3 regions of the Stappia sp. TSB10GB4 genome follow, and region 2 is predicted to be linked to each of the others. Evidence: predicted binding sites of a transcription regulator. Region 2 holds the regulator's gene; each other region holds the start of a gene.
What was found. The regulator PhoB, encoded in region 2, activates phosphate uptake and scavenging genes when phosphate is short. The targets are predictions, from matches to a motif close to TGTCATNNANCTGTCAT.
Positions count from the first base shown of each region.

Region 1: a site for PhoB is predicted at 2,256-2,272, ahead of phnC (phosphonate ABC transporter ATP-binding protein). Genes of this name have one in related genera too.
Region 3: a site for PhoB is predicted at 8,326-8,342, ahead of phnF (phosphonate metabolism transcriptional regulator PhnF). Genes of this name have one in related genera too.

Region 1 is NZ_FYAV01000057.1:329,497-339,655, forward strand. Features, by position in the region: gene TSB10GB4_RS17730 (alpha-D-ribose 1-methylphosphonate 5-phosphate C-P-lyase PhnJ) at 1-69, shown strand, start outside; gene phnK (phosphonate C-P lyase system protein PhnK) at 75-851, shown strand; gene phnL (phosphonate C-P lyase system protein PhnL) at 854-1,585, shown strand; gene TSB10GB4_RS17745 (DapH/DapD/GlmU-related protein) at 1,596-2,216, shown strand; gene phnC (phosphonate ABC transporter ATP-binding protein) at 2,339-3,190, shown strand; gene phnD (phosphonate ABC transporter substrate-binding protein) at 3,265-4,170, shown strand; gene phnE (phosphonate ABC transporter, permease protein PhnE) at 4,251-5,108, shown strand; gene phnE (phosphonate ABC transporter, permease protein PhnE) at 5,110-6,456, shown strand; gene TSB10GB4_RS17770 (DUF1045 domain-containing protein) at 6,583-7,275, shown strand; gene TSB10GB4_RS17775 (alpha-D-ribose 1-methylphosphonate 5-triphosphate diphosphatase) at 7,306-8,445, shown strand; gene phnN (phosphonate metabolism protein/1,5-bisphosphokinase (PRPP-forming) PhnN) at 8,449-9,030, shown strand; gene TSB10GB4_RS17785 (FkbM family methyltransferase) at 9,195-9,929, shown strand; gene TSB10GB4_RS17790 (response regulator transcription factor) at 10,091-10,159, shown strand, end outside.
Region 2 is NZ_FYAV01000032.1:45,416-55,574, reverse strand. Features, by position in the region: gene TSB10GB4_RS05695 (substrate-binding domain-containing protein) at 1-803, shown strand, start outside; gene pstC (phosphate ABC transporter permease subunit PstC) at 887-2,356, shown strand; gene pstA (phosphate ABC transporter permease PstA) at 2,353-3,705, shown strand; gene pstB (phosphate ABC transporter ATP-binding protein PstB) at 3,722-4,519, shown strand; gene phoU (phosphate signaling complex protein PhoU) at 4,612-5,322, shown strand; gene phoB (phosphate regulon transcriptional regulator PhoB) at 5,456-6,154, shown strand; gene TSB10GB4_RS05665 (GcrA family cell cycle regulator) at 6,312-6,854, opposite strand; gene TSB10GB4_RS05660 (aspartate aminotransferase family protein) at 7,343-8,542, shown strand; gene argF (ornithine carbamoyltransferase) at 8,542-9,474, shown strand; gene TSB10GB4_RS05650 (Hsp33 family molecular chaperone) at 9,482-10,159, shown strand, end outside.
Region 3 is NZ_FYAV01000057.1:317,921-328,079, forward strand. Features, by position in the region: gene TSB10GB4_RS17675 (aspartate aminotransferase family protein) at 1-943, opposite strand, end outside; gene TSB10GB4_RS17680 (NAD-dependent succinate-semialdehyde dehydrogenase) at 975-2,462, opposite strand; gene TSB10GB4_RS17685 (Lrp/AsnC family transcriptional regulator) at 2,607-3,092, opposite strand; gene doeA (ectoine hydrolase DoeA) at 3,285-4,469, shown strand; gene argE (acetylornithine deacetylase) at 4,488-5,651, shown strand; gene TSB10GB4_RS17700 (DUF5368 domain-containing protein) at 5,680-6,033, opposite strand; gene TSB10GB4_RS17705 (FAD/NAD(P)-binding oxidoreductase) at 6,045-7,349, opposite strand; gene phnF (phosphonate metabolism transcriptional regulator PhnF) at 7,470-8,228, opposite strand; gene phnG (phosphonate C-P lyase system protein PhnG) at 8,508-8,975, shown strand; gene phnH (phosphonate C-P lyase system protein PhnH) at 8,975-9,601, shown strand; gene TSB10GB4_RS17725 (carbon-phosphorus lyase complex subunit PhnI) at 9,601-10,159, shown strand, end outside.

The DNA.
Region 1 (10,159 bases), on a different contig from region 2:
CGCGGTCGTCTGTCGCCCGACGAGGCCTATGCGGGCCATGGCCAGGTCCAGGAGGATGCAGGACGATGATGAGGCTGCAGGAAATGCCGCTGCTGAGCGTCGAGGGCCTGTCGCGCTATTACGGCGAGCGGGTCGGCTGCCGGGATGTCTCGTTCGAGGTCTATCCGGGCGAGGTGCTGGCGATCGTCGGCGAAAGCGGCTCGGGCAAGACGACATTGCTCAACTGCATCTCGACCCGCCTGGAGCCCAGCACGGGGAGTGTCAGCTACCGCATGCGCGACGGCGCGATGCGCGATCTCTATCGCATGAGCGAGGCCGAACGGCGCCTGCTGATGCGCACCGACTGGGGTTTCGTGCACCAGAACCCGGCCGACGGGCTGCGCATGACCGTGTCGGCCGGCGCTAATGTCGGCGAGCGGCTGATGGCCGTCGGCGAGCGCCATTACGGCCGCATTCGCGACACTGCCACCCATTGGCTGTCGCGGGTGGAGATCGCGGAGGACCGTATCGACGACCAGCCGCGCGCCTTTTCCGGCGGCATGCGCCAGCGCCTGCAGATCGCGCGCAATCTGGTGACCGGGCCGCGCCTCGTCTTCATGGACGAGCCGACGGGCGGCCTCGACGTTTCGGTGCAGGCGCGCCTGCTCGATCTGCTGCGCGGGCTGGTCAACGATCTCGGACTTGCCGCCATTGTCGTGACTCATGACCTGGCGGTGGCCCGACTGCTCTCGCATCGCATGATCGTGATGAAGGACGGCCGGGTGGTCGAGGAAGGGCTCACCGACCGCGTGCTCGACGATCCGCAGGCGCCCTACACCCAGCTTCTCGTCTCTTCCATCCTGCAGGTGTAACCATGACCGATCCCGTCAGCCGAAAGGAGGCCGCGATAGCCGTTCGGGCGCGCGCGCTTTCCAAGACCTTCTGCATGCATCTGCAGGGCGGCCTCGAACTGCCCGTGGTGGACGGCGCCGCCTTCGAGGTTCGCGCCGGCGAATGCGTGGTGCTCGGCGGTCCGTCCGGTGCGGGCAAGAGCTCCATCCTCAAGATGCTGTATGGAAACTACGCCGCAAGCAGCGGCGAGATCCTGATCCGCCACGGCGGGGAACTGGTCGACCTTGTCGCCGCCTCGCCGCGTCTCGTGCTGGCCATCCGCCGCGAGACGCTCGGCTATGTCAGCCAGTTCCTGCGCACGGTTCCGCGCGTCGCCGCGATCGATGTCGTTGCCGAACCGCTGGTCCTGCGCGGCGCCAATACGGCGGTAGCCCGCGAACGGGCGAGCGAGATGCTGGACCGGCTCAACCTGCCGCAGCGGCTCTGGCAACTGCCGCCGGCGACCTTTTCGGGCGGCGAACAGCAGCGCGTGAACATTGCCCGCGGCTTCATCACCGATCATCCCGTGCTGCTGCTCGACGAGCCGACCGCCTCGCTCGATGCCGCCAACAGGCGGATCGTCATCGAGCTGATCGCCGAGAAGAAGGCTAAGGGCGTCGCCCAGATCGGCATCTTCCATGACGAGGAAGTGCGCGAGGCCGTCGCGGACAGGATCATCGACGTGCGCGGCTTCGCGCCGGCCCGCGCGGCCTGAGGGGGAGACGATGGCACGACTTTCCGAAACTCCCTTCATCCATCCGACCGCCGAGGTCAGCGACTGCGCGTTCGGTCGCTACACGGAGGTGGATGCGCGGGTCAGCATCAGTGAAACCCGGATGGACGATTATTCCTACGTGATGCGCGACGCGATGATCTGGAACGCGGAGATCGGCAAGTTCGCGAACATCGCCGCCTGCGTCCGCATCAATGCCACCCATCATCCGATGGAGCGGGCAACGCTGCATCATTTCACCTATCGGGCGAACGACTACTGGGACGATGCCGATCAGGAGGCGGAGTTTTTCCAGCGGCGGCGCGCGGCGCGGGTACGGATCGGCCACGACACCTGGATCGGTCATGGCGCGACCATCCTTCCCGGCATTTCGGTGGGGGACGGCGCTGTCATCGGATCGGGTGCGGTCGTGTCGCGGGACGTCGCGCCCTACACCATCGTCGGCGGGGTTCCCGCAAGGCTGATCCGCGAACGGTTTCCGGCGGATATTGTTACGCGGATGCAGGCACTTGCCTGGTGGGATTGGAGCCATGACCGGCTGCGCGAAACGCTCGAGGATTTCCGCACTCTCGACGCGGCGGCGTTTCTGGAGCGCTATGAGCGGGCTTTCTGAAGTGTTCAGCCGTCGCACTACTGTTCCGCATCCGGTAAACGTCAGGGAATTGTCATAAAATCGCAGATTCCTTGTCATCTGTGCGGAGTACGCAAGCTTCAATCATCAAGATTGAGGCGCAGATGTTCAAGCTCGACGGTGTGACGCGAAAGTTCGGAATGCTGACCGCGGTGGATGCCGTGACGCTCGACATCCCGGACGGGCAGATGGTCGGCGTCATTGGCCGCTCGGGAGCCGGAAAATCCACTCTGCTGCGAATGCTCAACCGGCTTGTCGATCCGAACGGCGGAAAGATCGTGTTTCGCGACACCGAGGTCTCTGCCCTTTCGGGATCCGCGCTTCGCTCCTGGCGACGGGATTGCGCGATGGTGTTCCAGCAGTTCAACCTGGTGCCGCGGCTCGATGTGGTGTCGAACGTGCTGCACGGGACGCTGAATGCCCGCTCGACGCTCGCCACCGTCTTCAACCTGTTTCCGAAGGCGGACATCCTGCGTGCCATCGACATTCTGGAGCGGCTGGGTGTCGCCGAGCATGCGTTGAAGCGCGCCGAGGCGCTGTCGGGCGGCCAGCAGCAGCGCGTGGCGATTGCCCGCGCGTTGATGCAGTCGCCGAAAGTGCTGCTGGCGGACGAGCCGATCGCCTCGCTCGATCCCCTGAACGCCAAGATCGTCATGGACGCGCTCAAGGACATCAACGAGCGCGAGGGGATCACGGTCATCACCAACCTGCACACGCTCGACACAGCGCGCACCTATTGCGAGCGGATCATCGGCATGGCGCAAGGCCGCGTGGTTTTCGATGGGACCGCTGACGAACTGACCGCTGAAGCGGTGCGGGAAATCTACGGCACCGACGGCGACGGCAACGAGGTTTCCGAGGCCATCACCTCGACCAGCATCACCGCCCGGCCTGCGACAGCGGCGGTGGGCACACCATCCCCGGCCATGCTGCGGACGGCCAACGCCTCCGCATGAGCCGCAGGATCCGGCGCGGCGTCCGCGCACGGTCACACGCAACAACGACAAACGACTCTTTCAGGAGACGTCATATGCTCAAGAAGCTTCTCTTGGCCGCCACCGCGGTCGCGACCCTGTCCGTCGGTGCGACGGCGCAGGAGATCAACGAGTTCCGCATCGGCGTCCTCGGCGGCGAGAATGCCCAGGACCGTCTGGCCTCCAACGAGTGCCTGCGCGCTTATGTCCAGGATCTGCTCGGCGTCGAGACCAAGATCTTCACTCCCGCCGACTATGACGGCGTGATCCAGGGTCTGCTGGGTGGCTCGATCGACATGGCCTGGCTCGGTGCCTCGGCCTATGCGAAGACCTATCTGACGAATCCGGAAGCGGTCGACGTCGTGCTCGTCAAGACCAACCTCGACGGCTCCTTCTCCTACCATTCCATCGGTTTTGCCCGCAAGGACAGCGGCATTGCCTCGCTTGAGGACATGAAGGGCAAGAAGTTCGGCTTCGGCGATCCGAACTCGACCTCCGGCTACCTGATCCCGTCCATCGAGATCCCGCAGATCACCGGTGCGTCCATGGACAATGGTGCCTATTTCGCCGAGGTCGTCTTCACGGGCGGCCATGAGCAGACCATCGTTGCGGTCAAGAACGGCGATGTCGACGGTGGCGTGACCTGGGCCGACGGCCAGGGCGAGTGGGAAGACGGCTACAATTCCGGCGCCCTGCGCAAGGCGGTCGATGCCGGCCTGGTCGACATGAACGACCTGGTCGAGATCTGGCGCTCCAAGCCGATCCCGGAAGGCCCGATCGTGCTGCGTCGTGCCCTTCCTGTCGATGTCAAGGAGAAGGTCACGCAGCTTCTGAAGGACCTGCACGGCAAGGACGCGCAGTGCGCCTACAACGTGGCTGCCGGCGAGACGGCCGGCTTCGAGCCGATCGCCCATGAGGCTTACGAGCCGATCATCGCGGTCCGCAAGGCCCAGAGCAACTGATCGATCTGTCTTCGTGATTGCCGGGCGGGGCCTGTGTCCCGCCCGTGCGTTTTCGCCAGAGCCACCTGCAGCAGGACCTCATGACGGACACGGCTTTCGCAAGGTCGGGCGATATCCGCGCCGACTATCTCGCCCATGCCCGCCAGCGGCAGATGTACAGCGGCATCCTGCTGCTGTTCTTCGTCCTGCTGATGGTCTCGGGTTTCCAACTGGCCGACGCGCGCAATGCCGGCGGCTTCTGGGCGGGCATCCACCAGTTCTTCGATTTCCCCTCCGAAGTCGTGAGCGAGGCGGTGGCCAAGGCGGCCAACCTGCCGGGTCTGATGTGGAAGTTTCTTCCCTCGCTGATCGAGACGATCAACATTGCCGGCGTGGCAACGCTCGTCGGTGCCTGCGGCGGGGCGCTGCTGTCGCTTCTGTCGACGCGCGGCCTTGCCCGCTTCCCGCGGCTTATCCCGCTGTTCCGCCGGATGATGGATGGTATGCGGGCGATCCCGGAGATCGTCATCGCGCTCATTCTGATCTTCCTGCTCGGCGGCGGGCCTGTACCGGCCATGATCGCCATCGCCTTCCACACCACAGGCGCTCTCGGCAAGCTCTTCTCGGAAGTGAGCGAGAACGCCGACCGCAAGCCGGTCGAGGGCCTGTCTTCGGCAGGTGCGAGCTGGAGCCAGGCGATGTGGCTCGGCGTGCTGCCTCAGGTTACGCCGAACTGGCTTTCCTATGCGTTGCTGCGCTTCGAGATCAACGTGCGGGCCTCCGCAATCCTGGGCTTCGTCGGTTCCGGCGGCATCGGCTACGATCTCAAGACCGCGATGCAGTGGGGCCAGGGTCGCTACGACCAGGTCGTGGCGATCTTCCTGCTGCTCTTCGCCACAATCGTCGTCATCGACCAGGTTTCGAGCCACTTTCGGCACAAGCTGGTGAAGGGACACTGACATGGCCGCCATGCTCTCCACCACGCATGAGGGGTCGCTGGGCAAGGCGGTTCTTGCCGCCTTCGGCCGCAAGCAGCGCCTTGCCTTTGCCCTCCCGGCGGTGGTCCTCGTCTATCTGATCTACATCTTCTTCGCCTTCAACATTCCGGGCCTGGTGGCGAGCGCCAGGACCGACAATGCGGCGATCCTGTTGTCCGACTTCTGGAGCTACAAGACGCATGTCACGCGAGACAATCGCAGCGGCGAGGTGAGTGTCGCGATCGAGGGCGAGAACAAGGGTACCTATCCGCCCGGCCGGCTGCCCGCGTGGGTGAGCATGCAGGACGGCGTTACCCGGATCGACCTCGGCAAGGAGCACGAGGTGGTCTATGAGGGGACCGGCGCGCGCTTCACCATCCCCGGCTATGGCGTGATCCAGGTCGAGCCGGACGGGCAGGGCATCCGTCTCGATCTGCCGGAAGGCGAGGTTCCGGATTGGATCAACGCCTCGCCCGCGCGTGTCACCGTGACGACCCCGCAGGGGCGCTTTTCGATGACCCGCACTCGGACCGAGACCTTCCACTATGAGCCGGGCTGGGAGTTGTTCTTCTTCACGCTCGACAGTCCGTTCAGTGGTCGCTCGGTGGGCGAACTGGCGAGCCTTGCTGTCTCGGAAGATCGCGTCGATCCGGCAAGGCCGAACATCGTCCACATGCTGTCGGAGTTCTGGACGAACAAGATGTGGCGGCACGGCGATGTGGCCTGGGCGCTGTTCGAAACGGTGTTGATGGCGTTCCTGGGAACCATGGGCGCCGCTGTCGTGGCGTTGCCCCTCGCGTTTCTGGCCGCATCGAATTTTACGCCGGCGAGATCCTTGCGTTTTGCGCTGCGCCGCGTGTTCGACTTCGTCCGTGGTGTCGACGGGCTGATCTGGACGATCATTCTGAGCCGGGCGTTCGGTCCCGGGCCGCTGACCGGATCGCTGGCGATCCTGATGACCGACACCGGTTCCTTCGGCAAGCTGTTCTCCGAAGCGCTGGAAAACGTCGACCGAAAGCAGATCGAAGGCGTTCAGTCGACCGGAGCCTCGCCGATCCAGCAGGCGCGCTTCGGGGTGATGCCGCAGATCGTCCCGGTGCTGCTCAGCCAGGTGCTCTACTTCCTCGAATCGAACACCCGAAGCGCCACCGTGATCGGCGCCATTGTCGGCGGCGGCATCGGCCTGCTGCTCACCCAGGCCATCATCACCCAGAAGGACTGGGAAGAAGTCAGCTACTACATCATTCTCATCGTGCTGATGGTGATGGCGATGGACTCGCTTTCGGGATGGCTCAGAGGCCTGTTGATCGGACGGGTCGGGCGGACGTAAATTCGACGGCTCCCTGCCGGAACCCCCAAGCCTCCGGCAGGCCCGCCACCATCGGATGCGAGGCATGGCATCGCCGCGACTGGCGCGGCGATGCTCCCGCTTCCGGTTCCACAAAAAGCGGAACGTATGCGATACGCGATCTATTTTACGCCCGATGCCGGGCATCCGCTGGTTCGCGCGGCTGAGGAATGGCTCGGCCGCAGCGCGTTTGCTCGCGCCGTCGAGCCGACGGATGTCGGCGGGTTCTCGCCACAGGCCCGCGCCTGCCTCATCGCATCGGCCGTGCGGTACGGTTTCCACGGTACGTTGAAGGCGCCTTTCCGCCTCGCCGAGACCCGAAGCGAGGCCGATCTGGTCGAAGCTGTCGACGCCTTCTGCCGTGACACGCCGCCAATCGCTCCGGTCGCGCTCAAGGTTTCGGATCTTGATGGCTTCTTCGCCTTGACGCCGGCCGGTCCCGCCGAAGACCTCAACGCGCTGGCTGCCACCGTGGTGCGGCGGTTCGAGCCGTTTCGAGCGCCTCTCACGGCGGAGGACATCGCCCGCCGTCGTCCGGAGCGGCTGTCGCCGCGCGAGCGGGAATTTCTGGAAAACTGGGGCTACCCCTACATTTTCGACGCATTCCGCTTCCACATGACGCTGAGCGACAGGTTGGAGGGGGAAACGGCACTGGCCGTTCACCGCGCGCTTGCTGGACAGTTCGAGGCCTTGCTGGCGCATCCTGTCGCCTTCGACAGGCTGGCGATCTTCGTCGAGCCTGATCCAGGCGCTCCTTTCATCTGCCTGCATCAGGCGCCGCTTGCGGGAACAGGCGGCTGACAAGACGTTCCCTTCGAGAAAGACGGATCGATGGACACCATACTCACCAATGCGCGGATCGTGCTGGCCGACCAGGTCGTCGAGGGTTCGCTGCACCTGCGCGACGGCAAGATCGCGGGCATCGACAGCGGCGTCTCGTCGTTGCCGGCTGCGGAGGACATGGGCGGCGACTATGTGATCCCCGGCCTCATCGAGTTGCATACCGATCACCTGGAAAACCATTATGCACCTCGCCCGAAGGTGAGGTGGAACCCGGTCGCCGCCGTCTGTGCCCATGACGCGCAGATCGCAGCCAGCGGCATCACCACCGTCTTCGATGCCCTGCGCGTCGGGCTCGACGAGGATACCGACATCACCGATGCCGATATGCGGCGGCTGGCCGACGCGATCGAGGCGGGGATGGCCAAGGACAGGCTGCGGGCGGATCATTTTATCCACCTGCGCTGCGAGGTCTCGGCTCCCAACTGTCTTGAGAGTTTCGAGGTGTTCGAGAACGATCCGCTCGTACGCATCGCCTCGCTGATGGATCATTCGCCCGGCCAGCGCCAGTTCGTCAGCCTTGAGGCCTATGCGGTCTACTACAAGGGCAAGCGGGGCATGAGCGACGCCGAGTTCAACGAGTTCTGCGAACGGCGTATGGCCCAGTCTGCGGAATGGTCCGACAACAACCGCCGGATCCTCGCCGAGCGCGCAAGGGCGCGCGGGGTGGTGCTGGCGAGCCACGACGATGCGACCAACGCGCATGTCGAGGAAGCCGTCGAGCTCGGCATCCGGGTGGCGGAGTTTCCGACCACGCTGGAAGCCGCACGGGCCTCGAAAGCGCAGGGGCTGGCGGTGCTGATGGGTGCCCCCAATGTTGTCCGCGGGGGCTCGCATTCGGGCAATGTCTCGGCGCGCGATCTCGCCGCCAATGGACTGCTCGACATCCTGTCGTCCGACTACATTCCCTTCAGTCTCGTCCAGTCGGCCTTCTTTCTCGGCGAGGTGGTCGACGGGATCGATCTGCCGCAGTCGATCGCCATGGTGTCCCGTACCCCGGCCCGCTTTGCCGGGCTTGATGATCGAGGAGAGATCGCCATCGGCAAACGCGCCGATCTCGTGCGGGTGCGGGTCGAGGAACATATCCCGATCGTGCGTACGGTCTGGCGCGAAGGTCGCCGGGTGGTCTGAGCGATGCAGGGGGCAGCGTCGGAAGGGCAGGGGCCGCTGATCGCGGTCGTCGGGCCGAGCGGGGTCGGCAAGGATACGCTGCTCGCGCGGGCACGCGCGGGCTTGTCCGGGCGACCGGAGTTGCTTTTTGTGCAACGGACGATCACCCGGCCAGCCGGCACCGATGCGGAGACGCACGAGCCCATGACGGCAGAGGCCTTCGAAGAGGCGGAGCGCGCTGGTGCCTTCGCCTTTAGCTGGCGTGCGCATGGGTTTGGCTACGGTCTTCCCGCGTCCTTGTCGGAGCATCTCGCAAGCGGGCATCCCGCCGTGGTCAATGGGTCTCGCGTGGCCCTTGCGGCCATGCAGGAGCGGTTTCCCACACTTTGCGTCATCCAGATCACGGCGACCCCGACAGTGCTGGCGGCGCGGCTTGCCGCGCGCGGTCGTGAGAGCGCCGAAGAGATCGCCGCCCGCATCGCCCGCGCCAACGAGCCGCTTCCCGTCGCACCGGCTTGCGTTATCGACAACAGCGGCGACCTCGAGCAGGCCGCCGAGGCGTTGGTTGCCGCGATCCTCGATCGCGCCGGTTCGGCTTACCGCTGAGAGCTGCTTTCTCACGATCCACTGCGCCTCTTGCGCAGGGGCGGAACCTTTGCGACAAGAAGGCAAGTCTGCTCGGAATGCGAGCATCGATAAAAATACGGATGCAATTGGTTGCGGGTCGGGCCGTGGCACCATCGCATGCCGGAGTGACGGGAGTGGATCGGATGTCGGGGCAATTGGTAACCCACCGCACCAGCGGGTTGGTGCTGTCTCTTGACGAGACCGTTGCCAACGACCGCATTATCGAGGAGATCCGCCGCGGCCGCTATGAAGCCTCGGAACTCTCCATGGCCTCGCGGTTTGTGCGGAAGGACGACCGCGTGCTGGAACTCGGCGCCGGCATCGGCTTCATCTCCGCCGGTGTGATGCGCAATGTCGGGCCTGACTATTATGCTGCCGTCGAGGCGGACGCGCGTCTCATCCCGCATATCCGCCAAACCCATCTCAAGAACGGTGTGACCGGTGTCGAGGTGATCAATGCGGCCTTCGTCTCCGACCCTCAGACCCTGAAGACAGGCTACGTCGAGTTCACCCTGCATCGGGAGTTCTGGCGCTCCGGCATCGGCCAGGACCAGGAAGGCGTGACCGAGACGGTGCGTGTGCCGGCCGTCGATGCCTCGGCCTTCATCGCGGACAAGGGCATCACCGTTCTCATTGCGGATATCGAGGGGGCGGAGCTCGACCTGTTCCGGAACCTGCGCGTCGGCGGCCTCAAGCGGATCGTGCTGGAACTGCATCCGCACAAGATCGGCAAGGCCGGCATGATCGAGATCTTCGCCGGCCTGTGCGCGGAGGGTTTCGCCTACAATGCGGCCCTGTCGGAAGGCCCTGTGGTCTGTTTCGAAGCGGTCGGCGATACCGAAAGCAGCGAGGCGGAGCTCTTCACCCGCTTCGCATGAGTCCCCGGCTGGTGCCCTTGTCGCCGTCTCTCGTTCTTTAGTCCGCTTGCCGGAACCCTGGTGCTTGGCGACACTTGTTGCCAGGGCGCTGGCGGCTGCCGCCTTGCTCGGACAAAACCTTTGAAGATCACGCATTCGGTGCGATGGTCGGAGAGACCGACATGACAGTTCAATCCGGTGCCATGGCGAAATTCCTGATCATCGACGACCATCCGCTTTTTCGGGAAGCC
Region 2 (10,159 bases):
CGATCGACATCGCCAACTCGTCGCGCCCGATCCGTGAAGGCGAGGTCAAGGCCTGCGCCGAGGCCGGCGTGACCGACATCATCGAGGTTCGTATCGGCTACGACGGCATCGTCTTTGCTTCCGACATCAACGGCGCTGACTTCGTCTTCACCCCGGTCGACTGGTACAAGGCGCTCGCCGCCGAGGTCGTCGTGGACGGCAAGCTGGTTCCGAACACCGCGACCACCTGGAGCCAGGTGAACGACGCGCTGCCGAACCAGGAGATCCAGGCCTTCGTTCCGGGCACCAAGCACGGCACCCGTGAAGTGTTCGAAGAGAAGGTCATGATGCACGGCTGCGAGGACAGCGGCGCGCTGAAGGCCATGGTCGATGGCGGCATGGACAAGAAGGATGCCGCCAAGAAGTGCCTGGTGCTGCGCACCGACGGCCGTTCGGTCGACATCGACGGCGACTACACCGAGACGCTTGCCCGTCTCGATGCCAACAAGGCCGGCATCGGCGTGTTCGGTCTCGCCTTCTACGAGAACAACACCGACAAGCTCAAGGTCGCGACCATGTCGGGCGTGACCCCGTCGACCGAGACCATCGCGTCCGGCGAATACCCGGTGTCCCGTCCGCTGTTCTTCTACGTCAAGAAGGCCCACATCGGCGTGGTTCCTGGCCTGAAGGAATTCGCCCAGTTCTTCGTCTCCGACGAACTGGCTGGTCCGGACGGCCCGCTGGCCCAGTATGGCCTGGTCTCCGATCCGGAGTTGGCCAAGGTCCAGGAAGCGGTTGCTGCCGAGACCACGCTCACGCACTGAGCCGGTCGGAAATAGCAAGGGGCGGCGAGCAGTAACGGCTGTGCCGCCCCTTTTTTCTTCCCCGAGGTCCGGATTTCAGTCTCATGTCCTTGCCGCTGATTGCTCTTGTGATATTCGCCCTTGCCGCGGCCGGTTTCGTCCTGGGGCGTGTCCGTGCAATGGCCAGCGCTGGCGGCGATATCCGCCTGCTGCATTCCCTGCCGGGCTACTACGGATGGAACGTCGCGCTGGCCGCGACAATCCCGTCGTTCCTGGTTCTCGTTCTGTGGCTCGCCATCCAGCCTATGGTCATCAACGGCCAGGTGTCGTCGATGATCTCCCAGGAAACGAGCGGCAGGAGTTCGCTGGACCTGGTGATGAGCGACGTGCGCCGTGTCGCCCGCGGTCTCGATACCGCCGTTGCCGCCGGAGCGCTCTCCGCCGAGCAGGCCGACTCGATCCGCACAGAGTTCACCGACGTGCGTGAGCGTCTCGGCCGGGTCGGCGTCGCTCTCGGCTCCGGGGTCACCTCCGAGATCTTGCGCGCCGCGCAGCGCTACCGCGCGCTGTCCGCGATTGGCGATCTGGGTCGAGCTCTCGTCGTGATTGGCGTCGCCGTTCTTGGGGCTGCCTTCGCGTGGAGCCGCTCCGGCAAGGACTTCCGGGCCCGCAACTCGGTGGAGCGGGTGGTGCGTTGGATTCTCATTGCCGCCGCCTCCATCGCGATCCTGACGACGCTCGGCATCGCGTTGTCGCTGGTGTTCAACACCTTCGAGTTTTTCCGCCTCTATCCGGCGGCCGACTTCTTCTTCGGCCTGACGTGGAGTCCGAGCTTTGGCGGGGGCTCTCAGCTCGGCATCGTGCCGCTGCTCTGGGCGACCCTCTACATCTCGCTGATCGCGCTGATAGTGTCGGTGCCGATCGGCCTGTTCGCCGCGGTCTATCTGTCCGAATATGCCAGCCCGGCGGTGCGCTCGGTGGCCAAGCCGATGCTCGAAGTGCTCGCCGGCATTCCGACCATCGTCTACGGTCTGTTCGCACTTCTCACCGTCGGCCCGCTGCTGGTCAGCTTGTTCGGCAACGGCGGTCTGTTCGGTGTCAACTGGATGGCCGGCGGCACGGCGGTCATCACCGCCGGACTGGTCATGGGCATCATGCTCATTCCCTTCGTCAGTTCGTTGTCGGATGACATCATCAACGCCGTACCGCAGGCCCTGCGCGATGGCTCTCTCGGCCTCGGCGCCACCCATTCGGAGACGGTCAAGCAGGTCATTCTGCCAGCGGCCCTGCCGGGTATCGTCGGTGCCATCCTGCTGGCGGCCTCGCGGGCGATCGGCGAGACCATGATCGTGGTGCTCGGCGCCGGCGCCGCTGCCAAGCTCAGCCTCAATCCCTTCGAGGCGATGACCACCGTCACCGCCAAGATCGTCAGCCAGCTCACCGGCGACGCCGACTTCGCCTCGCCCGAGGCGCTGGTCGCCTTCTCGCTCGGCATGACCCTCTTCGTGGTCACGCTGGGGCTGAACATCTTCGCGCTCTACATCGTGCGCAAATACCGGGAGCAGTACGAATGACCGAGACGGCCACGACCTATCCCGCGGGCAAGGAGACCGGGCAGGCTGTCCGCCGGAAAACCTCGCTGCTCAAGACGGATGCCCTGACCCGCCGCCGCAATGCAGCCGAGAGCCGGTTTAAGGTCTATGGCGTCCTTGCCATTCTGATCGGCCTGTTCTTCCTTGTGGCGCTGCTCTACGCGATCTTCAGCAACGGCCTGACCGCGTTCAATCAGACCTTCATCTCCGTTCCGGTGACGCTGGACCGCGAGGCGGTGGAAAAGGCCGAGGCCTCGGTCGTCAAGACGTCCGGGTACAACGCGATGATCGATACGGCGCTCGTCGCCGAACTCGATCGGGCGGGCATCGCCACCGACATGCGCCCTGCCGATCTGCGCAAGATGCTTTCGTCCGGCGCCGCCGCCCAGATCCGCAGCTTCGTCCTCGCCAATCCTGGCAGGATCGGCCAGACAGTAACATTCGATCTGCTGGCCTCGTCCCGCGTCGACGGTTACCTGAAGGGCCGCGTCACCCGTGAGGCGCTGGTCAACGACCGGAACCTCGACGCTGCCCATCTCGACTTGGTCGATGAAATGCAGACCAAGGGCATCGTTGAGAAGCGCTTCAACGTGGACTTCATCACTGGGTCCGATGCTTCCGACTCCCGGCCGGAGCAGGCGGGCATCGGTGTGTCCATGCTCGGCTCGCTCTACATGATGCTGGTGGTGCTGTTCCTGTCGCTGCCGATCGGCGTGGCCGCGTCGATCTACCTTGAGGAGTTCGCTCCCAAGAACCGCTTGACCGACCTGATCGAAGTCAACATTTCCAACCTGGCGGCGGTGCCATCCATCGTCTTCGGCATTCTCGGCCTTGCGGCCTTCATCCAGTTTGCCCATCTGCCGCAGTCCGCTCCTATCGTCGGCGGCCTGGTGCTGACGTTGATGACCCTGCCGACCATCATCATCTCGACCCGCGCTTCGCTGAAAGCGGTGCCGCCGTCGATCCGCGATGCGGCACTCGGCGTCGGCGCCTCGAAGATGCAGTCGGTGTTTCACCACGTCCTGCCGCTGGCGATGCCCGGCATCTTGACCGGCACGATCATCGGCCTTGCCCAGGCACTGGGCGAAACCGCGCCGCTGCTGCTCATTGGCATGGTCGGGTTCATCGCCTCCAACTATCCGAGTGGTATCGCCTCCGGCTTCCTGGATCCCAATTCGGCAATGCCGGCGCAGATCTACGAGTGGGCCAAACGCGCGGACCCGGCCTTCTACGAGCGGGCATGGGGCGGAATTATCGTCCTTCTGTTCTTTCTGATGACCATGAACATCGTCGCGATCATCCTGCGCCGTCGTTTCGAGCGCCGCTGGTAAGGGGGCTCTCCAAGCCATGAACCAAATGACCAATCCCGAGAAAGTCGCCGCCATGAATGACGCCAAGATCGAAGCAGAGAAGGTCCAGGTCTTCTATGGCGATACCCACGCCATCAAGGATGTCAGCATCCGCATCGAGGAAAAGACCGTTACCGCCTTCATCGGCCCATCGGGCTGCGGCAAGTCGACCTTCCTGCGCTGTCTCAACCGGATGAACGACACGATCGACATTTGCCGCGTCGAGGGGCAGATCCTGATCGACGGCGAGAACATCTATGACCCCAAGGTCGATCCGGTGCAGTTGCGCGCCAAGGTCGGCATGGTGTTCCAGAAGCCGAATCCGTTCCCCAAGTCGATCTTCGACAACATCGCCTATGGGCCGCGCATCCACGGACTTGCGCGCAACAAGGCGGCGCTGGAGGAGATCGTTGCGTCAAGCCTGCAAAAGGCCGGCCTGTGGAACGAGGTCAAGGACCGCCTCGACGAGCCGGGCACCGGCCTGTCCGGCGGCCAGCAGCAGCGTCTGTGCATCGCCCGCGCCATCGCGGTCAGTCCCGAGGTCATCCTGATGGACGAGCCCTGTTCGGCGCTCGATCCCATTGCCACCGCCAAGGTGGAGGAACTGATCGACGAGTTGCGCGAGAACTACACGATCGTCATCGTCACCCACTCCATGCAGCAGGCCGCCCGCGTGTCGCAGCGCACGGCCTTCTTTCACCTCGGCAATCTCGTCGAGGAAGGGGCGACGAAGGACATCTTCACAAATCCCAGGGACAAGCGCACCCAGGACTACATCACCGGCCGCTTCGGCTAATCTGGATCTGGTCGAGAACGGGCGGGAGGTTGCGTCCTTTGCGGCGCACCCCGCCGGAAGGGGCGACCGCCGCCCCCGGATGGAGACGAGACATGAGTGAACATACCGTATCCTCCTTCGACGAGGAACTGAAGGAGATCGCCGGCCGGGTGTCGGAGATGGGTGGCCTTGCCGAGGTCATGCTGAGCGATGCCGTGTCGGCGCTGGTGCGCATGGACAAGGACCTCGCCCGCCGGGTCATCGGCCAGGACAAGCGGGTCGACGTCCTGCAGTTCGAGATCGAGGAGCAGGCGATCCTGATCATCGCCCGCCGCCAGCCGGTGGCCAGCGACCTGCGCGACGTCATCTCGGCGATGCGCATCTCCAACGACCTGGAGCGCGTTGGCGATCTTGCCAAGAACATCGCCAAGCGCGTCATCGCCATCGAGGGGACCTTCGATTCCAAGAAGTTCGCCCTCGGCGTCGAGCACATGACCGAACTGGCCCAGGCGCAGTTGAAGGACGTGCTGGATGCCTATGCCAGCCGCGACAGCGAGGCGGCGGCCGCGGTGCGCGACCGTGACGACGAGGTCGACGCGCTCTACACCTCGATCTTCCGCGAACTCCTCACCTATATGATGGAGGATCCGCGCCAGATTTCGGTCTGCGCCCATCTGCTGTTCTGCGCCAAGAACATCGAGCGGATCGGCGATCACGCCACCAACATCGCCGAGAACGTCATCTACATGTCGACTGGCGTTCTGCCGACCGACGAGCGCCAGAAGGTCGACGAGACCGGCGTCGAAACCGACATCGTGCCCTGACGCGGCTGCGGTCGAGACTTGCGCGGGCGATCGGATCGCCCGCTGCTGCTGACAACGAAAGCCGGCAAGGCGGTGCGAGTGAAAAGCCGCACCAAGGCCTTCCGGCCGGGTCGATAGGACAAGGGTAAACATCATGCCGAAGGTCCTGATAGTGGAGGACGAAGAGCCTCTCATCATGATGCTGCGCTACAATCTCGAGGCCGAGGGCTACACGGTCGAGACCTGCATGCGCGGCGACGAGGCCGACCTGCTGCTGCGCGAAAGCCAGCCGGACCTGCTGCTTCTCGACTGGATGTTGCCGGGCCTGTCCGGCATCGAACTGTGCCGCCGTCTGCGCTCGCGCGCCGAGACCGAGCGCCTGCCGGTGATCATGCTCACCGCCCGCGGCGAGGAGCAGGAGCGCATCCGGGGCCTTGCCACCGGCGCCGACGACTATGTGGTCAAGCCGTTCTCGATCCCCGAGCTGATGGCGCGGGTGCGCGCCATGCTGCGCCGGGCAAAGCCCGAGGTCGTGTCCTCGCTGCTGCGCGCCGGTGATCTGGAACTCGACCGCGAGACCCACCGGGTGCGCCGCTCCGGCCGCGAGGTTCATCTCGGCCCGACCGAGTTCCGACTGCTTGAATTCCTGATGACCTCGCCCGGCCGCGTCTTCTCGCGCGAACAACTGCTCGACGGGGTCTGGGGCCACGATGTCTATGTCGACGAGCGGACGGTCGACGTCCATGTCGGCCGCCTGCGCAAGGCGATCAATCGCGGCAAGGTGCAGGACCCGATCCGCACCGTGCGTGGTGCCGGCTACGCCTTCAACGACCAGTTCGCCGTCGCCTCCTGAGGCGGGCCACCGATATGGAAGGAGCCGGAGTGCCTGGCACGGCGCTCCGGCGATCCCCGTCGCGGACGCTCCACCGATGCAGACGCGAAAAGGCCCGCCGCGGAAACCGCTGGCGGGCCTTTCTCGTCAGAGCCGCCCCCTGGAGGGGGACGCTGCCTCAGCCGTTGGCGACGTTGCGGTCGCGGCGGCGATCGCTCGCCGGCTGATAGGCGATGCGGCAGTGATAGGGGCAGTAGGGCACGCCCGGGTTCGACGGGTGGCCGCAGAAGTAGAAGTCTTCCTTGGTGGGGTCGCCGATCGGCCATTTGCAGGTCCGCTCGGTCAGCGTCAGGATCGTTGCCCGCTTGGCGATCGGCACCAGTTCGGCGACGGGCTTGGCTTCCGGCGCGGGGGCGGCCACCGGCGCGGCCTCGATCTTCAGCGCGGTGGCGCCGATGGTCTGCGGTGCGGACGGGGCGCCGCCGCCCTGCTGCTGCGCCGCCGACGCGGCCGCCTCCTCGGCGCCGCTCCGGGCCGGCTTGCTGCGCGCCTTCTGGGCGGCCGCCGGCGCCTTGGCGCGGCCTGACAGGCCGAGGCGATGCACCTTGCCGATCACCGCATTGCGGGTGACGCCGCCGAGCTCCGCTGCGATCTGGCTGGCGCTCAGTCCATCGGTCCAGAGCTTCTTGAGAAGGTCGACGCGTTCGCTTGTCCAGGACATGCGCTCAACTCCGTGTTGGATCGGGCCCCGACATCTGGTTAATAAAAGGTTATCGGCACACCGTAAGGGGCGCCCCGCTCATCGCCGGATTTTGAGGCTATTGTGAGTCGGATACACGAGATGTCGTATTTCTTGACTGGGAAGCTACAATATGCCGGCTTTCCGGTTCAAGGTGAGGGGGCGATTCACCTGGGGATTGATCCGGTTTTCCCCAGAAAAGGCCGCTTTCGGCCGCGTTGCGGGTGCGCATGCCGCCCGCCAATTCCGTTGACTTTTCCGCGTCCGCGCGGTGTATAACGGGGCTTCCTCGCCGTGCCGCCTCTCGTGGGCGGCATAATTGCTTTCGGGAGCGCCGTCCGCATCCTTCGCAGCCCTTTGCGGCAGCGGGAGGGCAGCGGTTCGCAAGGCATCGCGCGGGGCTCGGGGCGGGTTCGCCCGCCAAGGCATCTCGCCGGTCGATGGGACCGGTCAATGGGAGCAGGAAGGACATGGAAGGCTCATCTCTCTATCAGACCTACAGCCGCGCGAACCTGGAGTTCGTGCGTGGCGAGGGTGTGTGGCTGGAGACTTCCGATGGCCGACGCTTTCTCGATTGCGCCGCCGGCATTGCCGTCAACTCGCTCGGCCATTCCCATCCCGGTCTCGTCAAGGCATTGAAGGACCAGGCCGACAAGCTCTGGCACGTGTCCAACGTCTATGCCATCGAGGGCCAGGAGACGTTCGCGCGCAAGCTGACGCAGGCGACCTTCGCCGACCGCGTGTTCTGCACCAATTCCGGCGCCGAGGCGCTGGAATGCGCGATCAAGACGGCGCGGCGCTACTTCTATGCGAAGGGCGAGCCGGAGCGGATCGACATCATCACCTTCGAGGGCGCCTTCCATGGCCGCACGCTGGCGACCATCGCCGCCGGCGGCCAGGAGAAGTATCTGGAAGGCTTCGGCCCCAAGGCGCCGGGCTTCATCCAGGTGCCGTTCGGCGACCATGAGGCGCTGCTCGCCGCCATCGGCGACACCACCGCCGGCCTGTTGATCGAACCGATCCAGGGCGAGGGCGGCGTACGTCCCGTGCCGACCGAGTACCTGCGCGAGATGCGCCGCCTGTGCGACGAGCACGGCATCCTGCTGATCCTCGACGAGGTGCAGACCGGCGTCGGGCGTACCGGCAAGCTCTTTGCCCATGAATGGGCCGGCATCACGCCGGACATCATGGCGGTTGCCAAGGGCATCGGCGGCGGGTTCCCGCTCGGCGCCTGCCTTGCGACCGAGGAAGCGGCCTCCGGCATGAAGCCGGGCACCCACGGCACCACCTATGGCGGCAATCCGCTGGCCATGGCCGTGGGCAATGCGGTGCTCGACGTGGTGCTGGCCGACGGCTTCCTTGAGAGCGTGCAGAAGAAGGGCCTGCTGCTGAAGCAGAAGCTGGCTGCCGTTGTCGACGGCCATCCGGCGATCTTCGAGGAGATCCGTGGCAAGGGCCTCATGCTCGGCCTCAAGTGCCGGGTTACCAATACCGAGCTGCTGTCGCATTTCCGCGAGGCCGGCGTTCTGGCCGTGGGCGCGGGCGACAATGTCCTGCGCATCATGCCGCCGCTGACCATCACCGAGGCGGAGATCGAGGAGGCCGTGGCCCGCATCGACCGGGCCGCCGGCGCCATGGAAGCCGGGCTCGAACGGGGAGCGGCAGAGTGATGACCATCCAGCCGCGCCACTTCCTCGACCTCACCGACGTCGACGCCAGCGAGCTGCGCTTCATCCTCGACGGCAGCCGCCGCATCAAGCAGGCGCGCGGTCCCGTGCGTGTGTCCGGCGGCGGGCCGCTCGCCGGCCGCGTGCTGGCCATGGTGTTCGAGCAGCCCTCGACCCGCACCCGCATCTCCTTCGATGTCGGCATGCGCGAGCTTGGCGGCGAGACGTTGATGCTCACCGGCGCAGAGATGCAGCTCGGCCGCGGCGAGACTATCGCCGACACCGCGCGCGTGCTGTCGCGCTATGTCGACGCCATCATGATCCGCATCCTTGACCATGATGCGCTGACGGAACTCGCCGAATACGCCACCGTCCCGGTGATCAACGGCCTGACCAAGCGCACCCATCCCTGCCAGATCATGGCGGACGTGCTGACCTTCGAGGAGAAGAAGGGCAAGATCGCCGGGCGCAGCGTCGCCTGGACCGGCGACAGCAACAACGTTCTGGCCTCCTGGGTGCATGCGGCGACGAAGCTCGACTTCGCCCTCAACATCGCCACCCCGTCGGAGCTGGCGCCGCCGGCCGACCTCATCGCCGCCGCCCGCAAGGCGGGAGCAGAGATCCGCATCACCGACGATCCGTTCGAGGCGGTGAAGGGTGTCGACTGCGTCGTCACCGACTGCTGGGTCTCCATGGGCGACGACGACGGCGATCGCCACAATCTGCTGCGCCCCTACCAGGTCAACGAGCGTCTGATGGCGGAAGCCGACCGGGACGCCATTTTCATGCATTGCCTGCCTGCCCATCGCGGCGAGGAGGTGACGTCGCAGGTGATGGACGGCCCGCAGTCCGTCGTCTTCGACGAGGCGGAAAACCGGCTCCATGCACAAAAGGGCATCCTCGCCTGGTGTCTTGGGGCCCTGCAGAACGCATAGGACCGACATGAGCGTTCAGGACGAACTGGAACGGCTGGGCGTCACCCCGGCCGGGCGCGACGCCGTGCTTCCCTTCGCTGTGGAGCCGCTGGACGTGCGCGGCCGCGCCGTGATGCTCGGCCCGGTGCTGGACCGCATCCTGGAGCGCCATGCCTATCCGGCATCGGTCTCGCGCCTGCTCGGCGAGGCGGCGACGCTCGTCGCCCTGCTTGGCACCTCGCTGAAGTTCGACGGCCGCTTCACCCTGCAGACCACCACCGATGGCCCGGTTTCCATGCTGGTCGTCGATTTCCAGACGCCGGACGGCTTGCGCGCCTGCGCCCAGTTCGACGCGGAGGCGGTGGCGGCGGCGGAGGCGGCCGGGCGCACCGACACGCCCTCGCTGCTCGGCCATGGCCATCTCGCCATGACGGTCGATCAGGGCGCCGCGATGAATCGCTATCAGGGCATCGTCGCGCTGGACGGCATCACGCTGGAGGAGGTGGCGCATCGCTACTTCGCCCAGTCGGAGCAGATCCCGACCGTGGTGCGCCTTGCCGTCGGCGAGGTTCTCGACCGCCGGGCCGGCGACAAGCCCCGCCACTCCTGGCTGGCCGGCGGCGTGCTGGCCCAGTTCCTGCCCGAGGCGCCGGAGCGCATGCGCCAGGCCGACCTGCCGCCGGGCGATGCGCCGGAGGGCGCGATG
Region 3 (10,159 bases), on a different contig from region 2:
CGGTGCCGCGCTCCAGTACTTCCCAGACCTTCTTCGAGATGATCGAGCCGGACAGCGGCGCATAGGCCGAGGTCAGGCCCTTGGCGATGGTGATGATGTCGGCCTCGATGCCGTAGTGATCGGAGCCGAACATGGTGCCGAGGCGTCCGAATCCGGTGACCACCTCGTCGGCGATCATCAGGATGTCGTGCTTCTTCAGAATGCGCTGGATCGCTTCCCAGTAGCCGGCGGGCGGAGGCACGATGCCGCCGGTGCCAAGGACCGGCTCGGCGATGAAGGCTGCGATGGTGTCGGCACCTTCCCTTGCGATCAGCTCTTCCAGTTTGGCGACGCAATGGGCAGTGAACTCCGCTTCGCTCATGTCGAGATCAGGGCGGCGGAAATAGTAGGGCGCCTCGGTGTGGAGCACCTGGGCGAAGGGCAGGTCGAACTTCTTGTGGAACAGCTCCAGACCGGTGAGCGAGCCGGTCATCAGGCCGGAGCCGTGATAGCCGCGCCAGCGCGAAATGATCTTCTTCTTCTGTGGCCGGCCGAGGACGTTGTTGTAGTACCAGACCAGCTTGACGTTGGTTTCGTTGGCATCCGAACCGCCGAGGCCGAAATAGACTTTGGACATGTTGGCGGGTGCGCGCTCGACGACCATCTTCGCCAGCGTGATCGAAGTCTCGGTGCCGTGACCGACATAGGCGTGATAGTAGGCGAGTTCCTTCGCTTGGGCGGCAATGGCCTCGGCGATCTCGGTGCGGCCGTAGCCGACATTGACGCAGTAAAGCCCCGCGAACGCATCCAGCAGGCGGTTGCCGTCGCGGTCCTGGATGAAGACGCCTTCACCCCCGGTGACGATGCGCGAGGGGCTTTCGCCGCGCGCATGCTGCGCCAGATGGGTGGAAGGGTGGAAGAAGTTCTCCCGGTCCCACTTGTCGAGTTGGTCGTTGGTCAGCATGGATAGCTCCCTTGGTTGAGGCCGATGGGCATCAGGCCCAGTCGCGGCAGACATATTTGAGGTCCATGAAGGCGCGCATGCCATCGGCCGCGCCCTCCCGGCCGATGCCGGATTGCTTCATGCCGCCGAAGGGAATCGGCGCTCCGGTCACCTTGGTGCGATTGACCGCGACCATGCCGTAGCGCAGGGCCCGTGACAGGCGGTAGATGCGGCGCGGGTCCTCGCTGTGGATGTAAGCGATCAGGCCGTATTCGCTGTCATTCGCGATTCCGATGGCCTCTTCCTCGCTGTCGAAGGGGCGGATCGCCGCTACCGGGCCGAAGGTCTCCTCACGCATGATCAACGCGTCCTCCGGTACGTCGCACAGCACGGTCGGCGCGTAGAAGAGCGGACCGGCCGGAAGCCGCTTGCCGCCGGTGAGGAGCTTGGCGCCGCGCTCCAGCGCATCGGCGACATGTGCCTCCTGTTTGGCGACGGCGCGCTCGTTCATCAAGGGGCCGATGGCCGGGTCTTCGAGCCCTGGCCCCACGGAGAGCGCCGCAGCCGCTTCCGCGAAGCGCTTGCAGAACGCCTTGTAGAGCGGCCGGGCGACGAGGAAGCGATTGGCGCCGAGGCAGTCCTGACCGGAGGTTGCGAACTTGGCCTTGATGGCCTCGGCGACCGCGCGGTCGAGATCCGCGTCGGAAAAGACGAGGAAGGGGGCGTGGCCGCCGAGTTCCAGCACCAGACGTTTCACCGTCGGGGCGGCCTGACGGTAGATCAGGCGGCCGATTTCGGTGGAGCCGGTAAAGGACGCGGCACGCACGCGAGTGTCCTCCATCCACGTCCCGACAATGGTTGCCGCATCGCCGGTGACGACGTTGAACACGCCCGCCGGAAAGCCCGCGCGCTCCGCCAATTCGGCTAATGCCAGAGCCGAGAAGGGCGTCTCATGCGAGGGGTGGACGAGGACGGTGCAGCCAGCGGCAAGGGCCGCGGCCGCCTTGCGGGTGATCATCGCGCAAGGGAAGTTCCAGGGGGTGATCAGCGCTGCCACGCCGACCGGCTCGAGCCAGGTTTCCATCTCCGCGTCCGGCAGGTGCGAGGTGACGCTCTGCGTGTCCGGCCGGCGGGCTTCCTCGGCGTAGAACTCGACAAAGGCGGCGGCGTAGTCGATCTCGCCGCGCGCCTCGGAAATCGGCTTGCCCTGCTCCAGCGTCATCAGCCGGGCGAGGTCTTCGCGGTTGTCGCAAATGAGCGTAAACCAGCGGCGCAGCAGATGCGCCCGCTGCTGCGGAAGCAGGGCCGACCAGTCTGCAAACGCGCGATGGGCGGGATCGATGGCGGCACGCGCCTCGTCCGCGGAGAGGCTTGCCACGTCGCCGATGCGGCTGCCGTCGGCCGGGTTGCGCACCGGGAAGGTGCGGCCGTCCGCCGCCGCCGACCAGCGTCCGGCGACATAGGAGAACTGCCTGAGCAGGCGGGCATCGTCGAGAAGGGGGGCGGTCCGTTCCGCGGACCTGGTGTTCGGTGCCGTCATGTTCCGTCTCCCGCATGTGGCTGGGGTCAGTGCGCCGCCATGTGCGGCACAGGGACAGCATGGCGCGAAAACGGGGGAACAAGCGTCTTAACCAGACCTGCCGGGGAGACGATTCGTCTTTTTTGCGGCGTACCGGCAGGCCGATCAGTCTGCCTTGCCAAGCAGCAGATCAAGGGGCGGGGCGTACCCGGTTTTCACCGGTTTCGTGACGATGTAGGTGTAGTAGCGGGCAAGCCCGAGCCCCTGGTCTAGGAGGCGGTCGATCAGCCGCTGATAGCTGTCGACGTCTCGGGTGACCACCTGCAGCAGATAGTCGAAACCACCACCGAGCGCCCAGCACTGGACGATCTCCGGATATGCCTCCACAGCCCGCTCAAAGGCCTGAAAGGCCGCGGAACTGTGGTTTTCCAGCTCCAGAGTCACAAAGACGGTGACGTGGGGGGCGGTCTTGCGCAGGGCGACCTCGGCCCGATAGCCCTCGATGACTCCGGCTTTTTCGAGCCGCTTCAGACGCTCCCAGCAGGGGGTCGGGCTGAGGTTTATCCGGCGCGCCAGCTCCGCCTTGGACAGGCGGCCTTCGCGGGAAAGCACCTTCAGAATGGCGATGTCGCGGTCGTCGAGGCGGATCATGCAGGCGTCATAGCGGGATTGGGGCAGGAGAGTCCATCTGCCAGACGACACTGGACAGTGCAAGACGTCGACCTCGGCCTCCGTCTGACGGGTTTTCAAAGGGTAGGGCCAGCGTGCAAAGTGCAGAACGATTTGCCGGCTGGTCGCGTGAAGCCTCCGGTCGATGGAGCCGGCCGACGAGGAGAGACAGGAATGCCGGGCACTGATCTTCCGTTTTCTGATGCGGAGTTCTCAAGGCGGCTCGAAAAGGTCCGCAAGGCAATGCGCGAGAAGGATATCGACGTGCTGTTCGTCGAGGATCCCGCCAACATGGCCTGGCTGACCGGCTATGACGGCTGGTCCTTCTATGTCCACCAGGGCGTGCTGGTGTTCCATGACGTCGATCCGATCTGGTGGGGACGGCGACAGGACGCGAACGGCGCGGTGCGCACGGTCTGGATGGCGGATGAACGGGTTGCCTTCTATCCCGACCATTATGTCCAGTCCACGATCTGCCATCCGATGCAGACGCTGGCGGAACTGATCCGCGAGGCGGGTCTGGCGAAAGCCCGGATCGGCGTCGAGCTGGAGAACTACTATTTTTCCGCCAAGGCCTTCCTGACCCTGCAGGAAGAGCTGCCGCAGGCGACCTTTGTCGATGCGACGGCGCTGGTGAACTGGCAGCGCGCGGTGAAGTCCGACGAGGAACTGGTGTTCATGCGTCGCGCTGCCCGGATCTCGGAGAAGATCATCGACGGCATCTTCGACCGGATCCATCCCGGCATGCGCAAGACGGATCTCGTCGCCGACATCTATGCCGATGCGATCCGCGGCACCGAGGATGCCTGGGGCGACTATCCCTCCATCGTGCCGCTGCTGCCGAGCGGCTCGGATGCCGCCGCTCCGCACCTGACATGGGACGGCCGGCACATCGCCGCCGACACGGCGACGTTCTTCGAGATCGCCGGCTGCTACCGCCGCTATCACGTGCCCTTCTGCCGAACGGTCTATCTCGGCAAGCCGCCGCAATACCTGCTCGACGCGGAGGCCGCACTGGTGGAGGGCCTTGAGGCGGGGCTGGAAGCTGCGCGTGCGGGCAACCGGGCCAGCGACATTGCGCGGGCGCTGGGCGCTCCGCTGGAGCGGGCGGGCATCGACCGGGCGGCGCGTTGCGGCTATCCGATCGGCGTCTCCTATCCGCCGGACTGGGGCGAGCGGACGATCTCGCTGCGTCCGGGCGACGATACGGTGCTGGAAGCGGGCATGACCTTCCACTTCATGCCCGGCCTGTGGATGGACAACTGGGGGCTCGAGATCACCGAGAGCATCCTGATCCGGGAGGACGGGCCGGCGGAGTGTCTGTGCAACCGCCCGCGCGCGCTCTTCGTCAAGGACTGAGATGGGACGCGGGACCGCATGGCGCTGATCGACGACACGAAAAGCCTGCTCGGGGAGTTGATCGCCTTCGCCACCGTTTCGAGCGACAGCAACCTGGAACTCATCGCCTGGGCCGCCGACCGCTTGGGAGATCTTGGCGCCGACACCCGGGTGATGGTCGACGAAACCGGGAGCAAGGCCAACCTGTTCGCGACCATCGGTCCGGGCGAGGATGGCGGAATCGTCCTGTCCGGCCACAGCGATGTCGTGCCGGTGGCGGATCAGGACTGGTCGTCCGATCCATTCCGCATGCGCGAGGCGGACGGGCTGCTCTATGGGCGCGGCGCCTGCGACATGAAGGGGTTCATCGCCGCGGTGCTGGCAACGGCGCCGCTCTTTGCCGCGTCGAAGCTGTCGCGCCCCGTCCACATCTGCCTGACCTATGACGAGGAGGTCGGCTGCCTTGGCGCGCGCAAGCTTGTGAGCGAGCTGCCTGGCATGGGGGTGCGGCCGGCGCTCGCGGTCATCGGCGAGCCCACGCAGATGCGGATCATCGAGGGACACAAGGGCTGCTGCGAATACACCACGACCTTTCGCGGACTGGAAGGGCATGGCTCCGTCCCCGATGCGGGGGTGAATGCGGTGGAATACGCGCTGCGCTACGGCATACGACTGATGGAGCTGAAGGAGCAATTGAAGGGGAGGGCACCGGCGGCCAGCCGCTTCGAGCCGCCCTGGACGACGCTGCAACTCGGACGGCTGATAGGAGGGGTGGCGCACAACGTCATTCCCGGGCTGGCCAGCCTCGACTGGGAGATGCGCCCCGTCACTGAAGCCGACCGTGCTTTCGTCTGCGAGGCCATCGATGCCTATGTCCATGACGAGCTGTTGCCGGCCATGCGCAGCGTGCATCCGCAGGCCTCGATCCGCCGCGAGGTGGTGGGCGAGGTCGCTGGCCTCGAACCGGTCGAGGAAAACGAGGCCCGGCGCATCGTTGCCGAACTGACGGGCGCCAACGGCGCCGATGTGGTGTCCTTCGGAACTGAGGCCGGGCTTTTCCAGCAACTCGGCATGTCGGTGGTCGTCTGTGGGCCGGGCTCGATCGCCCAGGCTCACAAGCCGGATGAGTTCGTTTCGCTGGAGCAGTTGCACGCCTGTCTGGCGATGCTTGAACGGCTTGCCGGACGCCTCGCAGTCGCGTGAGCGTCCGGCATCGTTTCGACGGGCGGCGTTACTGAACCCGCCGGCTTCCGATCAGGGCCTGCGCCACATAGGCAAGAATGGTCAGTCCGATGGCGCCGGCAACGCCGATCAGGATCATCACGATCGCGTCGATCGGCCCGCCAAGATCGGAAAAACCGGAACTGGTGATCGTCAGCACGAAGTAGATCGCGGCGAGCGCTCCGATAGGGGCGAGCAACTCGGCGCGCAGCAGCCAGTTGCCGACCAGGCGGCGTTGGCGCAGCAGGACGAAGATAAAGGCCACCGTGATCGCCGCGGCAACCACGACGAGGAGCCAGAACAGCGCCGGTCCGAACATCTCCTCGAACACGGCGATCATGGTTGAAAGCGTGAGTTCCTTCATGGCGTCCTCCCTTAGGCGCGGCCGCGCAGCATGGCGTTGTAGGTGGCTTTCAGGGCGATCTCCTTCATCAGCCAGGAAACCCACAATTCCTCCAGCGGCGCGATCAGGCCGGGGAAGGAGGGGACGAGATTGTCCTTGTAGTCGAATTCGACGAGCATGGCCCGGCCGATACGGGTGATCAGCGGGCAGGACGTGTAGCCGTCATAGCTGGCGGTGCTTTCCTTGCCGGCGATCTGGGCCGCGATATGGTCTTCGACCACGGGCACCTGCCATTTGACGCTGGCGGCCGTCTTTCCCTTGGGAACGCCGGCGATGTCGCCGATGGCGAAGACCTCGGGATAGCGCAGGTGGCGCAAGGAATGCTTGTCGACCTCGACCCAGCCGTCAGCCGCAAACGGGCCTTCCTGCCAGGAGAGCGGGCTGTTGAAGCGGATCGCGTCGGGTGCCCGCATCGGCGGGATGACGTTGGTGAAGTCGTAGCCGATCTCCTTGCGCCCTTCGGGCGTATCGAAGGTCGCGATGCGCTTACCCGGGTCGATGGCGACCATCACGTGGTTCTTGACCGTGTCGAAGCCGCGCTCCTCGAACAGCATGCGGACCTTCTCGTTGACGATCGGCACCGAGAAGAAGGCGCCGCCATGCGCGGCGTAGATGATCTTCACCTTGTCGCGGGTGCCCTTGCGTCTGGCCGTATCGTCGGTGAGGAAGGCATATTTGAGCGGGGCGCCCGCGCATTTCATCTCGGTCGCGGGGCGGGTGAAGAGGGCGGTGCCGCCCTTTTCCGTGAAGCGGCTCATTTCCGCATAGGTGGCGGCGGCCTGATCTGGGCCGGCATATACGGCTCCGATGCCGTTGCTGCCGATCAGATCCGTCGACATGCCCTCGATCGCGTCGAAGTCGAGCTTCAGGCCGGTCGCGACGACAAGGTAGTCGTAAGAGAGGGCGCGCCCGGACGTCGTGACCACGCGCTTGGCCTCAGGATCGACTTCCGCGGCAGCTTCCGCGATCCAGTCGACATTGCGGGGCAGCCACTCGGCGGTTGTGGAGACCGAGTAGGATGCGGGCTTCAGGCCGGCGGCGATCAGGGTGAAGCCGGGCTGATAGTAGTGTGCCTGACGAGGGTCGAGCAGCGTGATCCGGGCACCCGGCAGCCGCGTCGCCAGACGATTGGCAAGCGCCGTGCCGGCAGCACCGGCTCCAAGAATGAGGATCTGTGCTCCGGTCGCCACCGGTTGGGCACGCGCGGAGCCAGTCTGCGCGACAAGCGCTGACGCAGCGGCGGCCAGCGCGAGAAACTGTCGTCTGTTGGCAAGCAAGGCAGTTTCCTCCTGATCGGGATGCGTTTCGCTCAACGGCCCAACACCCCTTTACATTCGTAGTTGCGAATAATATAAATTATATACGTCATGCAGTGATCTGGCGCAAGCGCGATGCTCTCAGCCGTGCGCCGGGAGGGGTTTGTCGCGGTCGTTGGCCACCGACAGACTGACCCGTTCGGCCGCAAAGCGGCTGTGGCTCGCCTGGATCGGGTGTCCTTCGGAATCCGCGTTCACCGAACGGGTGAGAAGCACGACGGCTCCAGGCTGCAGCGCAAGGTCTGCCCTGTCGGATGCGGTGGCCGGAGCGGCCGAGATTTCGGTCGAAAGACGGATATAGTCCGGGACGCCGCAAGCGGCGAGCGCCCGCGTCATCGACCCTTCCAGGCGGTAAGCATCGGGCAGGCCGGCAAACCGGCGTGCATCGAACCAGTGGACGGCGCGCGACAGGGGGATGCTGTCTGCCTCGCCCAGCGTTTCCAGCTTGAGGAGAGGCGCGCCCGCTTGTAGGTGCAGCAGGGCGGCGAGGTCGGCAGAGGCCGGCTCTTCCGATACGTCGATCAAACGGGTGACGGCCTGTGTCACCTGTCCGCCGAGGCCGGCGGAAAACCGGGTGCGGGGGCCGATCGGATAGGTCACGCGGCGGCGCGGAACGATGGCTGTACCACGGCCCTGAACGGTTTCGACGATGCCCTCTCGGGCAAGCGCTGCGAGAGCCTGACGCACGGTGTGGCGGTTGACGTCGAAACGGGCGGCGAGCACCGCCTCCGTCGGCAGGCGACCTGTGTCGTCATGATCGCCATTGCCGATGGCGGCGCGAATCTCGTCGGCGATTTGCCGCCACAGGGCAACGCCCGTTTGCCGTTCAATGCCGGTCATGCGCTTCCTTTCGCCCTCGGTTCGGCCGCCATCTTCCTTCTAGAGCAAAGACGCCGGCTCAGACAGCCACCCGGTCGGATCGCGGATTGGCGCGGCCCGTCATGCCTCCGTCACTCGATCCGCGTACAGTGTGAACTGTCGGTTGTCTATAATACTAGACAAATAACGTGTACGGATGTAAATAGCGCGTGTTGGGCGGCGCCGATGGGCGCGGGGCTGCTTGCGAGAGCGCCTGTTGATACAGGCGCTCGCAGCCCAGGAGAGACGACGGAGTTGCGGATGGCGAAGGCAGAGACGGCAGGCGGCTCTGAACAGGGACTGAAACGGCTGATGGATGTGCTGGCTGCCTCGCCGGGCGATGAGATCGCCGCCTGTGCCGAGGCGCTCGGATCCCTGCCGGAGGCGGCGCCGGTGCGGGGACCCGAGATCGGGCTGGTGATGGTGCGCGGCCGCATCGGCGGTGACGGCGCGCCCTTCAATCTCGGAGAGGCTGCGGTGACGCGGGCGACGGTCCGGCTTGCGAGCGGGGCTGTCGGTCATGCCTATGCGTTGGGGCAGGACAGGGCAAAGGCGCGGCTTTCGGCTGTGCTCGCGGCCATGTGGAGCGAGGGCGCACGCCGAACAGACATCGAGGCGCAGGTATTGGCGCCATTGGCCGCAGCCCGTGCCGAGGAGGTCTCCCGCGTCAAGCGCGAGGCCGCCGCAACCCGCGTCGACTTCTTCACCATGGTCCGGGGAGACGACTGATGTCCGATGCCCGTCTTTCGACGCTCGCCGTTTCCGGCGGGTTCAGCGATCCGGTGTTCGAAGCGCAGGCCGTCTTCCGCGCGCTGATGGACGCGACGGCCCGACCCGGCACCGTTCACACTCTTCCTACAGGCGTCGCGCCGCCCGCTCCCCTTGGGCAAGGTCCGGGCGCCGTCGCGCTCGCGCTCTGCGACCCCGACACGCCGGTCTGGCTGGATCGCGATATCGACAGCGAGAGTGTGCGCGCATGGCTGTCTTTCCAGTGCGGAGCGCCGCTGGCACAAGGGCCGGAGAGATCCGCCTTCGCCTTCGTGAAGGGCGAGACCATGCCGGACATGGCCGATTTTGCGTCTGGAACGCAGGAGTATCCCGACCGCTCGACGACGCTGGTGGTCGAGGTGGAGGCGCTGGATGGCGGCGCCGCCCTCAGGCTTGAAGGACCCGGTATCGACGGGCAGAGGCGGATCGCCCCGCGCGGTCTTCCGGCTACGTTCATGACGCAGCGCGCCGCCAATCGGGCGCTCTTTCCGCGCGGCGTGGACGTCGTTCTGGTGGCGGGGCTGTGCATGATGGCGCTGCCGCGCAGCACGGTCGTATCCCATGTCAACGAGCCGGAGGCAGGCTGATGTATGTCGCAGTCAAGGGCGGCGAGGCGGCCATCGCCAACGCCCACAAGATGCTCGCCGACCGCCGTCGCGGCGACCGGTCGTTGCCGTCTATCACAGTGGAGCAGATCGTCGAACAACTTGCGCTGGCCGTCGACCGGGTGATGGCGGAGGCCTCGCTCTACGCGCCGGATCTGGCGGCGCTGGCCGTCAAGCAGGCGCGGGGCGACATGATCGAGGCGATCTTCCTGCTGCGCGCCTATCGCACGACGCTGCCGCGCTTCGGCGCCTCGCAGCCGGTCGAGACCGGCGAGATGATCGCCGAGCGGCGGGTTTCGGCGACCTACAAGGATCTGCCGGGCGGACAGGTTCTCGGCCCGACCTTCGACTACACGCATCGCCTGCTCGATCCCGCCCTTGCCGGCGACGAGGCGGTGGAGACTGCGCCGGCGCGCGACAGCGAAGGCGAGCCGCTGACCCGCGTCGCCGACATCCTCGCCCAGGAAGACCTGATCGAGCGGGCCTTCACCGGTGACTCGGCCGAGATGCCGCGGGAGCCCTCCGGCGACCTGACGCGCG